3 regions of the Streptomyces sp. NPDC008313 genome follow, and region 2 is predicted to be linked to each of the others. Evidence: riboswitches for the same ligand, from Rfam matches in the RefSeq annotation. Region 2 holds a riboswitch; each other region holds the start of a gene.
The links. A riboswitch is a leader RNA that binds a small molecule or an ion and turns the genes downstream of it on or off. The one in region 2 is predicted to bind cobalamin.
Positions count from the first base shown of each region.

Region 1: another riboswitch for cobalamin. It lies ahead of ACFY93_RS09215 (HoxN/HupN/NixA family nickel/cobalt transporter); the one in region 2 lies ahead of ACFY93_RS27590 (cobalamin biosynthesis protein).
Region 3: another riboswitch for cobalamin. It lies ahead of ACFY93_RS29500 (prenyltransferase/squalene oxidase repeat-containing protein); the one in region 2 lies ahead of ACFY93_RS27590 (cobalamin biosynthesis protein).

Region 1 covers NZ_JBIBFR010000005.1:206,854-210,117, reverse strand. The annotation lists gene ACFY93_RS09220 (chaplin family protein) at 1-231, opposite strand, end outside; gene ACFY93_RS09215 (HoxN/HupN/NixA family nickel/cobalt transporter) at 416-1,504, opposite strand; cobalamin riboswitch at 1,533-1,792, opposite strand; gene ACFY93_RS09210 (metalloregulator ArsR/SmtB family transcription factor) at 2,052-2,411, shown strand; gene ACFY93_RS09205 (TauD/TfdA family dioxygenase) at 2,426-3,264, opposite strand, start outside.
Region 2 covers NZ_JBIBFR010000024.1:65,019-68,282, reverse strand. The annotation lists gene ACFY93_RS27600 (inorganic phosphate transporter) at 1-686, shown strand, start outside; gene ACFY93_RS27595 (hypothetical protein) at 699-920, shown strand; cobalamin riboswitch at 1,059-1,201, shown strand; gene ACFY93_RS27590 (cobalamin biosynthesis protein) at 1,319-2,338, shown strand; gene ACFY93_RS27585 (cobyric acid synthase) at 2,335-3,264, shown strand, end outside.
Region 3 covers NZ_JBIBFR010000028.1:5,114-8,377, forward strand. The annotation lists gene ACFY93_RS29495 (MaoC/PaaZ C-terminal domain-containing protein) at 40-903, shown strand; cobalamin riboswitch at 1,059-1,196, shown strand; gene ACFY93_RS29500 (prenyltransferase/squalene oxidase repeat-containing protein) at 1,317-2,579, shown strand; gene ACFY93_RS29505 (SCO2322 family protein) at 2,576-3,262, shown strand.

The DNA of each region.
Region 1 (3,264 bases), on a different contig from region 2:
GACGCAGGTGTTGCCGAAGGCCGGGTCGAGCACGCCGACGATGTTGACGGTGTTGCCGCACACGTTGATCGGGGCGTGGATCGGGACCTGGACGACGTTGCCCGACAGGACTCCGGGGGAACCGGCGGCCACGGCCCCGGCACCCGCGTCCGCCAGGGCCAGACCGGCCCCGCCGAGCACGACGGCACCCGTACCGACAGCGACGACGGCTGCCTTCGCGATGCGAGACATCACGTTCTCCTTCTGACTCGGTGAGTGCGGTCGCGGGGGCGATCGCACTCCCCCTTCAACGCGCCCGCGCCCTCACCGGTCACGGCGTTCACCCGGGGGGACCAGCCCGTACGGACCGGGCCGGCGGCCGGGGGAGCGGGCGCCGCCGGCCGGTGCGGGGCCGGCCCCCGCCCGCCCGCCGGCCTCAGCTCCCGTCGGCGGCACGCACCGCCCACCGCTGCTCGACCTTGGCGAGCCGCCAGTACGCGAGGGCGGCCGCCCAGACGGCCACGAACAGCCCGACGATGATGAACCCGACGTTGTTGAGGTCGAGTTCGGCGATCCAGCCGGTGACCGCGTCGCTCAGGGCGAGCTTCTCGTGGAGCACCCCGACCAGTTCGATCGTGCCGATGACGAAGGCCACGGCGATGGACAGACCGGTGATCGTGAGGTTGTAGAAGACCTTGCGCACGGGGTTGGAGAAGGCCCACTGGTAGGCGAAGTTCATGAACGTGCCGTCCAGGGTGTCGAACAGGCTCATCCCGGCCGCGAACAGCAGCGGCAGGCACAGGATCGCGTACCAGGGCATCCCGGCCGCCGCGCCGCTGCCCGCCATCACCATCAGCGTGACCTCGGTGGCGGTGTCGAAGCCGAGCCCGAAGAGGAAGCCGAGCGGGAACATCTGGCCGGGGCGGCTGATGGACTTGGTGAAACGCCCCAGGATCCGGTTCATGAAGCCCCGCGAGTCCAGGTGCGACTCGAGCTCGGCCTCGTCGTACGTGCCCGAGCGCATCGCCCGGAAGACCCGCAGGATGCCGGTCAGGGCCACCAGGTTGAGGGCGGCGATGAGGTAGAGGAAGGACCCGGAGACGGTGGTGCCCATGACGCCGAGCGTCTGATGGGTGCTGGAGTCCTCGTTCATGATCCGGCCGGCCAGCTGGGTGCCGCCCGCGATGAGCGCGGCCAGCACCACCACCACGCTGGAGTGCCCCAGCGCGAACCAGAAGCCGACCGACACCGGCCGTTTGCCGTCGGCCATCAGCTTGCGCGTGGTGTTGTCGATCGCGGCGATGTGGTCCGCGTCGAAGGCGTGCCGCATGCCCAGCGTGTACGCGGTCACCCCCAGACCGATACCGAACGCCTTGGAGCCGACCTGGTAGTGCTCCGGCACCACCAGAAGGAACAGCACGCCGAAGGCGACGACGTGGAGGGCGGCGATCACCGCCAGCAGTACGGCGGTCCGGACGGTGTCCTCGCGCCGCCAGCGGAAGGAGACATGGTCGGGCAGGGTCATGGTGTTCACGCTCCAGCACCTCGTGGATCACTTCGTGAGATGCCGTGGCCGGTCTCCTGGCTGACGGGGGTCCGCACCGTCCCGCCTTCCCGGCCGCCTGTGAGGCGGCCAGTGGCCGAAGTGGAACGGGGCGCCCCGGGTCACGTCGTACGCGCGCGTGCCGACGCGTGCGTACGGACCTGGCCCCGAGGCCCGATCACAGTGGCGAGGGCCGCTCCGGCCTGGGCCCCTCCGACATCGAAGAGGCCGTCACCGGTCTTCCCGAACACCACGGCAACGCCAACCGTAGGCACCCGCGCCCTCCGCTGCAAAGCTGCGTACCTGCGCAGGTATCGAAGATCACATCGGGTTTGAAACGCCGAACGGCGTGCGGTACCCGGGCAGCTGACGGCCCGGCGGGCCGCGCCGCCGCCCGCCCCGCGGCTCCCGCCGGGCCGCAGGGCCCCGCGGAAGCCGGGCCGTGGCGGACGCGGAAGCCGGGCCGTGGCGGACGCGGAAGCCGGGCCGTGGTGGACGCGGACCGGCGCCCTGCTGCGAGGATGACGCCATGCACCTCGTCCCCGCCGAGCGCGCCGACCGCCGCTCCATCGACGGCCACCGGGTCTGTGACGCCGTCGCCGCCATCGGTGAGCCCGGGCACGTACGCACCTGGGCCGACCGTTTCTCCCTCCTCGCCGAACCGCACCGCCTCGCGCTGCTGCTCGCCCTGCACCGGGCGGGTCCGCTCGCCGTCTCGGACCTCGCGATCGCGACGGGGATGAACGACCCCGCCGTCTCCCAGGCCCTGCGGCTGCTGCGCACGGCGGGGATCGTGGCGGGAGAGAAGGACGGCCGTGTGGTGCGCTACCGGCTGACGGATTCACGCACCGGGGCGCTTCTCGACCACTGCGCGCCCGGCGCGGACTGAACGCGCCCCCCCGGCTACCAGGGCAGCAGCGGCTCGCCCTCGACGCGTTGCGAGACGAAGCCGGTCGGTCCCTTCGCCGGTTCGCCGAGGACCGTCACGCGGTGCATGACGCGGTCGGTGTCGAGGTGGCCGAAGTCGGTGGGGGCGAAGTGGCACGTGCTGCGGTTGTCCCAGAACGCGATGCTGCCCGGCTCCCAGCGGAAGCGCACGGTGAACTCGGCGCTGGTGAGGTGCTGGAACAGCAGGTCCAGCAGGTGGCGGCTCTCCAGTTCACTGAATCCGGTGACACGGGTCGTCGAGCCGGGGCTGACGAACAGGGCCTTCTCACCGGTCTCCGGGTGGACGCGGACGACGGGGTGCACCGCGACCTGCGGGTCCTCGCAGTAGATCTTGAGGATGCCGCGGTCGCGCTCGTCGGAGTGGCGCAGGTGGACCGCGCTGAAGAAGGCGTGCTCGGCGGTCAGCCCGTCCACGAGTGCGCGCAGCGGGGCGGAGAGGGCCTCGTAGGCGGCGACCGTGTTCGTCCACTGGGTGTCGCCGCCGAACTCCGGGGTCCGCTCGGCCCGCAGGATCGACAGGTCGGGCGGATTGACGGCCTGGGTGAGGTCGCTGTGCCAGCCGGCGAGCGGGGAGACCCACTTGCGGCGGTAGTGCTCCTCGAAGTCCGCGCCGTAGCGCTCGGTGTCGGCCTTCGGGTCGACGGTGAGGATCTCCGGGTGGCCCTCGGGATGCACGCCGTGCTTCGTGCCGGGGCGCCGGGTGAGGGCGCCGAAGCGGCGGCCGAAGGCGATGTGCCGGGCATGGTCGATGTCCTGGCCGCGGAAGAAGACGACACGGTGGGCCAGGACGGCCC
Region 2 (3,264 bases):
AGACGATGGGCATCATCACCCTCGCCCTGGTCACCGGCGGTGTGCTCGCGCCCGGCTCCAACCCGCCGCTGTGGGTCATCGTCTCCGCCGGCACGGCCATCGCCCTCGGCACCTACCTGGGCGGCTGGCGCATCATCCGCACCATGGGCAAGGGCCTCACCGAGCTCGCGCCGCAGCAGGGCTTCGCCGCCCAGACCAGCGCCGCGACGGCCATCCTGGCCTCCTCGCACATCGGTTTCTCGCTCTCCACCACCCAGGTCTGCTCGGGCGCCGTGATGGGCTCCGGCCTCGGCCGCAAGGGCGGCGTCGTCCGCTGGTCGACCGCGACCCGGATGTTCGTCGCCTGGGGCCTGACCCTGCCGGCCGCCGGCCTGGTCGGCGCGGGCGCGGAGTTCCTCACCAAGCAGGGCACCTGGGGCATCGTCCTCACCGGCACGCTGCTGGTGGCCGGGTCCGGCGCCATCTGGGTCCTGTCCCGCCGCCGCCCGGTCACCGTCGACAACGTCAACGACCGCGACGACGAGCCCGCCGGCGTCGTCACCACCGCGATCGCCGCCGTCACCCCGCCGCCCGCGGGCGTCGCGGCCGGCCCCGGCGCCGAAACGGCCGACGACGCGCTGAAGGCCACCATCCCCGCTCCGGGCCCCGGGCCCGCCGCCGAGCCCACCCGCCCGGCCACGGTGTAAGGAACGATCACCATGCACATCGACTGGGCAGCCCTCGGCTCCGTCTTCGGAGTCAGCCTCGTGGTCACCGTCGCCCTGGTGGGCTTCTTCACCCTGGGCATCATCGGCCTCACCAAGCGCGAGTCCGCCTCCGAAGGGGGCGGCGGCGCCGCCCTCGCGGTCACCGGCGCGTACGCCTGCTTCGCCGCCTGCGCGGCGGCGGTGGCGTACGGCATCTATCTGATCGTCGCCTGACGCCGGGTCATGGGCCGGGAAACCGGCCGTCGGCCGGTTCCCGGCCGTCGTGGGGTGCGGGACGGATCGACGTCCCGCACCCCACGCGCATGTGGGCCTTCGCACACTCTCCCCTCGCAGGTCAACAGCGAGTTGACGGGTGTTCTCGCCCCGTGGTGGACTGCCAACGCCATTACGGCGGCAGAAGAGGAAGCCGGTGCGAATCCGGCGCGGTCCCGCCACTGTCACCGGGGTAGTAAGCCCCCGGGAGCCAGGAACTCTCACCGCCGGTCTCGTCGAACCAGGGCGCGGACACCCTGAGTGAGGACCTATAGCCATGCGCGGCTGCCCGCTGCCGGTCTTGCCCAGCAGTACCTCGTGTACACGGATTCCGGCTCCCTCCACGGCCGGCTGACCGCATGCGTGCCGATCGCGTCTTCGCGTACGGCGCCACCGCCGGACTCCTCGGCGACCTGCTCCTCGGCGATCCCCGCCGCGGGCATCCGGTCGCCGCGTTCGGGCGGGCCGCCGGCGCCGTGGAACGGGCGCTGTGGCGCGACCACCGGGGGTGGGGCGCGCTGCACACCCTCGTGTGCGCCGGTGGCGCCGTCGGTGCCGCGGCCGTCGCCGCCCGCCGCGCCCGCCGGTCCCCCGCCGCCTCCGTCGCGCTGACCGCCGCCGCCACCTGGTCCGTCGTCGGCGGCACCTCACTGGCCCGCGAGGCCACGGCGATCGGCGACGCGCTGACCGCGGGCCGGGTCGACGCCGCCCGTGAGCGCCTGCCCCATCTGTGCGGACGCGACCCGCAGGCGCTGGACGCGGACGGCATCGCCCGGGCCGTGGTCGAGTCCGTCGCCGAGAACACCTCCGACGCCGTCGTGGGCGCACTGGTGTGGGGCGCCGTCGCCGGGGTGCCCGGACTGGCCGGCTTCCGCGCCGTGAACACCCTGGACGCCATGGTCGGACACAAATCCGCCCGCTACCGGCGCTACGGCTGGGCCTCGGCCCGCCTCGACGACGTCGCCGGGTGGCCCGGCGCCCGCCTCACCGCGGCCCTCGCCGTCCTCGCCGGCGACGACCCGCGCGGCGCCGTGCGCGCCTGGCGCGCGGACGCCTCCCGGCACCCGAGCCCCAACGCCGGTCCCGTCGAGGCCGCCTTCGCCGGCGCCCTCGGCGTACGGCTCGGCGGCACCCTCTCGTACGGAGGCCGGGTCGAGCACCGCCCCGTGCTCAACGGCGGCGGACGCCCCGTGGAGGCGAAGGACATCGAGCGGGCCGTACGGCTGTCCCGCCGGGTGGGCCTGCTGGCCCTCGGCGCGAGCGTCGCCGGACGCCTGCTGGCAGGCAGCGGGCGCGCGCCGGGCCGTGGGCCGGGGAAACGGCGGGGGACGACGGCGCTGACGACGGGTACTGGAACGGGACGGGGAGGGACGGCATGAGCGGCGGACTGCTGGTCGCCGGTACGACATCCGACGCGGGAAAGAGCGTCGTCACGGCCGGGATCTGCCGGTGGCTGGTGCGGCAGGGGGTGAAGGTCGCCCCGTTCAAGGCGCAGAACATGTCGCTGAACTCGTTCGTCACCCGCGAGGGCGCGGAGATCGGGCGGGCGCAGGCCATGCAGGCGCAGGCGGCACGCGTCGAGCCGACGGCGCTGATGAACCCCGTCCTGCTCAAGCCGGGCAGCGACCGCAGCAGCCAGGTCGTGCTGATGGGCAGAGCCGTCGGCGAGCTGACCGCCCGCGGCTACCACGGAGGGCGTCAGGAGGCGCTGCTCGGCACGGTCCTGGAGTGCCTGGCCGAGTTGCGGGGCACGTATGACGCGGTGATCTGCGAGGGGGCCGGCAGTCCTGCCGAGATCAATCTGCGCCGCACCGACATCGTGAACATGGGCATCGCACGCAACGCGCGGCTGCCCGTGCTCGTCGTCGGCGACATCGACCGGGGTGGCGTGTTCGCCTCCTTCTTCGGCACCGTCGCGCTGCTGTCCCGGGAGGACCAGGAGCTGGTCGCGGGCTTCCTCGTCAACAAGTTCCGCGGTGACGTGTCCCTGCTGGAGCCCGGCCTCGACATGCTGCACGGCCTGACCGGACGCCGCACGTACGGCGTCCTGCCGTTCCGGCACGGCCTCGGCATCGACGAGGAGGACGGCCTGAGGGTGTCCCTGCGCGGGACGGTCAGGGAGTCCGGGACCGCGGCCCCGGCGGGCGAGGACATCCTGCGCGTCGCCGTCTGCGCCGTCCCGCTGATGTCCAACTTCACCGACGTCGACGCGCTGGCCGCCGAACCGGGCGTCGTCGTGCGGTTCGTGGACCGCCCCGAGGAACTCGCCGACGCCGACCTCGTCGTCGTCCCGGGCACCCGGGGC
Region 3 (3,264 bases), on a different contig from region 2:
AAGACCAGAGCATCCGAGGACCAGAGCATCAGGAGAACCATGCCCATCGACGCAGCCGAGGCCGTCGCCGCCGCACCCCGCGTCGCCGAGATCGCCTGGGACCACAAGGACGTCCAGCTCTACCACCTCGGCATCGGCGCGGGCCTGCCCGCGACCGGCCCGCGTGAGCTGCGCTACACCCTGGAGTCCCGGCTGCGCGTCCTGCCGAGTTTCGCGACCGTCGCGGGCGGCGGCGCTCCGGGTGTGACCGCCGCGCTCGCGAGGCCCGGGATCGACGTGGACCTCGCGCACGTCCTGCACGGCGGGCAGGGCCTCGTCCTGCACCGCCCGGTCCCGGTCACCGGCCGGGCCGCGGCCACCTCGCGGATCACGGCCGTGTACGACAAGGGCACGGCGGCGGTCCTCGTCATGCGCACCGAGGTCGCGGACGCCGAGGGACCGCTGTGGACCGACGAGGCCCACGTCTTCGTCCGGGGAGAGGGCGGCTGGGGCGGTGACCGCGGCCCGTCCGCGCGCCCCGAAGCACCGGCCGGGCCGCCCGTACGGACCGTGGAGCGGCACGTACGGGAGGACCAGGCGCTGCTCTACCGGCTCTCGGGCGACTGGAACCCGCTGCACGCCGACCCGGACTTCGCCCGGCGCGCCGGGTTCGGCCGGCCGGTCCTGCACGGCCTGTGCACGTACGGGATGACGCTCAAGGCCGTCGTCGACACGCTGCTGGACGGCGAGGTGGCGCGGGTGCGCGCGTACCGCACGCGGTTCGCCGGGGTCGTCGTCCCCGGCGAGACGCTGAGCGTACGGATGTGGCGTCCGGACTCCGCCGGGCGGGTCCGGGTGGCGGTGAGCGCGGCCGACCGCGACGACACGCCGGTGCTGGCCGACACGGTGGTCGAGCTCGGCTGATCATCGGGGGCGCGAGGTGCTTGTGCCGGGGCCGAGGCCGCCCGCCGCCGGTACTCGTGCCGGGGCCGCCCGCCACCGATGCTCATGCCGGGGCCGGGGCCGGGGCCGCCCGCCGCCGGTGCTCATCCGGTCCGGCGGGACGCACCGCCGGGCGATTCCTACGGGCCGGTACAGTGAGTGGGTCGTCCTCACACCCGTACGGGGGAAAGCCGGTGCGATTCCGGCGCTGACCCGCAACCGTGAACCGTCCTCCGGGACGGTCAGCCGGACCGCTCCGTACGGGGGTGAGCGGCTCGCGTCACCGGCAGTCCGCCGGTGGCCGGCACCGTCGAGGAATACGGGGCCGGAGCCGCCCGGTGCCCGAGGGTGCCCGTGCTGCCCGGCTCCCCCGCAGGGAGAGGCACCCGCCGATCATGAACGTTCGCCGCAGCGCAGCGGTACTGGCCGCCACCGCCGTGATCGGCGCGGCCGTCGCGCCCGCCGCCCACGCCGACGACGCGTCCCCGTCTCCCTCCACGGCGCTCCCGTCCGGCCTGTACGGCACGGGTGATCCCACCTACGACGGTGTCTGGCGGCAGTCGCTCGCGCTGCTCGCCCAGGACACGATGGGCGTGAACCCCGCCGCGAAGGCCGTGGACTGGCTGACGGGGCAGCAGTGCGAGAGCGGGGCCTTCGCGCCGTACCGCGCGGACGCGTCGGCGAAGTGCGACGCGAAGACGATGGTCGACACGAACAGCACCGCCGCCGCCGTCCAGGCCCTCGAAGCGCTCGGCGGCCACGACTCCGTGACCGGCGCGGCCGTGAAGTGGCTGAAGTCCGTGCAGAACAAGGACGGCGGCTGGGGCTACACCCCGGGCGGCGCCAGCGACACGAACTCGACGGCCGTGGTCATCGGGGCCCTGGTGGCCGCCGGCACGGACCCGGAGGACGTGCCGTCGAAGGACGACAAGACCCCGTACGACGCCCTGCTGGCCCTCACCGTCCCCTGCGACGAGGACGGCGGCGGCGCGTTCGCCTTCCAGCCCGACAAGAAGGGCAAGGTCGCCGCCAACGCGGACGCCACGGCTGCGGGCGTGTCCGGCAGCCTCGGCAAGGGGCTGGCGCCCGGGGCCGGGAAGGCGGGCGCGGCGGCCCAGGGATCCGAGTGCTCCGACGGCGACTCGTTCACACCCCGGATCGCGGCCGGCAACGGCGCGCGGTACCTCGCCGACGCCCTCGCCGAGGACGGCCGTCTGACGACCCCCCTCGCCGGCGCGAAGGTGGACCAGCCCGACTACGGCAACACGGCGGACGCCGTCGTGGCCCTGGCCGCCGCCGGTTTCGTGTCCGAGACGAAGAAGCCGCTGGCCTGGCTGGAGAAGAACTCCGCGAGCTGGGCCGAGAAGTCCGGTCCCGCCGCCTACGCGCAGCTGATCTTCGCGGCGCGCGCCGCGGGCGCCGACCCGCGTGACTTCGGCGGCGCGGACCTGGTCGAGCAGCTGAACGCGACCGGTCCGGCGCCCGCGGCGGCCGGCTCGGCCGCCACGCCCTCGGGCGACGAGAAGAAGAAGGACGAGAAGGACGAGAAGGACGACGACGGCGGCATGGGCGTCTGGTGGTTCGTCGGCGTCTGCCTGGTCGCCGGGATCGGCATCGGCTTCCTGATCTCCGGCCGCAACAGGAAGAACCGGCCGTGACCCGCGTCCGCGGCGGACGGGGCGGCCTCCCGGGCACCGCTCTCGCCCTGGCCGCCCTGCTGCTCCTCCTCGCGTGCGCCGGGCAGGCGCGGGCGGCCGGCTACCGCTACTGGTCGTTCTGGGACCTCGACGGCGGCAGCTGGACGTACGCCACGCAGGGCCCGTCGCTCACCCGGCCGTCCGACGGGGACGTGCAGGGCTTCCGCTTCTCGGTGAGCGAGAACTCGCAGGACGCGTCGAAGCCCCGCGGCAACGCCGACTTCGCGTCCGTCTGCGGGGACACCGAGCCGCGCGACGGCCGCAAGCGGGTGGCGCTCGTCCTGGACTTCGGCACGGCGGCGGACGCCCCGGGCGGCGAGACCCCGCCGCCCGCGCGCACCGCCTGCGCGAGCGTCGGTCCGGACGCGACGACCGCGGAGGCCCTCGCCTCCGTGGCGAAGCCCCTGCGCTACGACACCAACGCCCTGCTGTGCGCGATCGCGGGCTACCCGAGGACCGGCTGCGGCGAACAGGTCTCCGGTTCCGGACGGAAGGCGCCCTCCGGGGCGAAGGGGTCCTCGGCCCCCGCGGCGTCCGCGAGCGACGACGACGGCGGTCCGTCGGTCGGCCTGCTCGCGGGCCTCGGCGCGGTGGCCGTGCTCGGCGCGGCGGCCGTCTGGCAGACACGCCGCCGCCGCGGCTGACG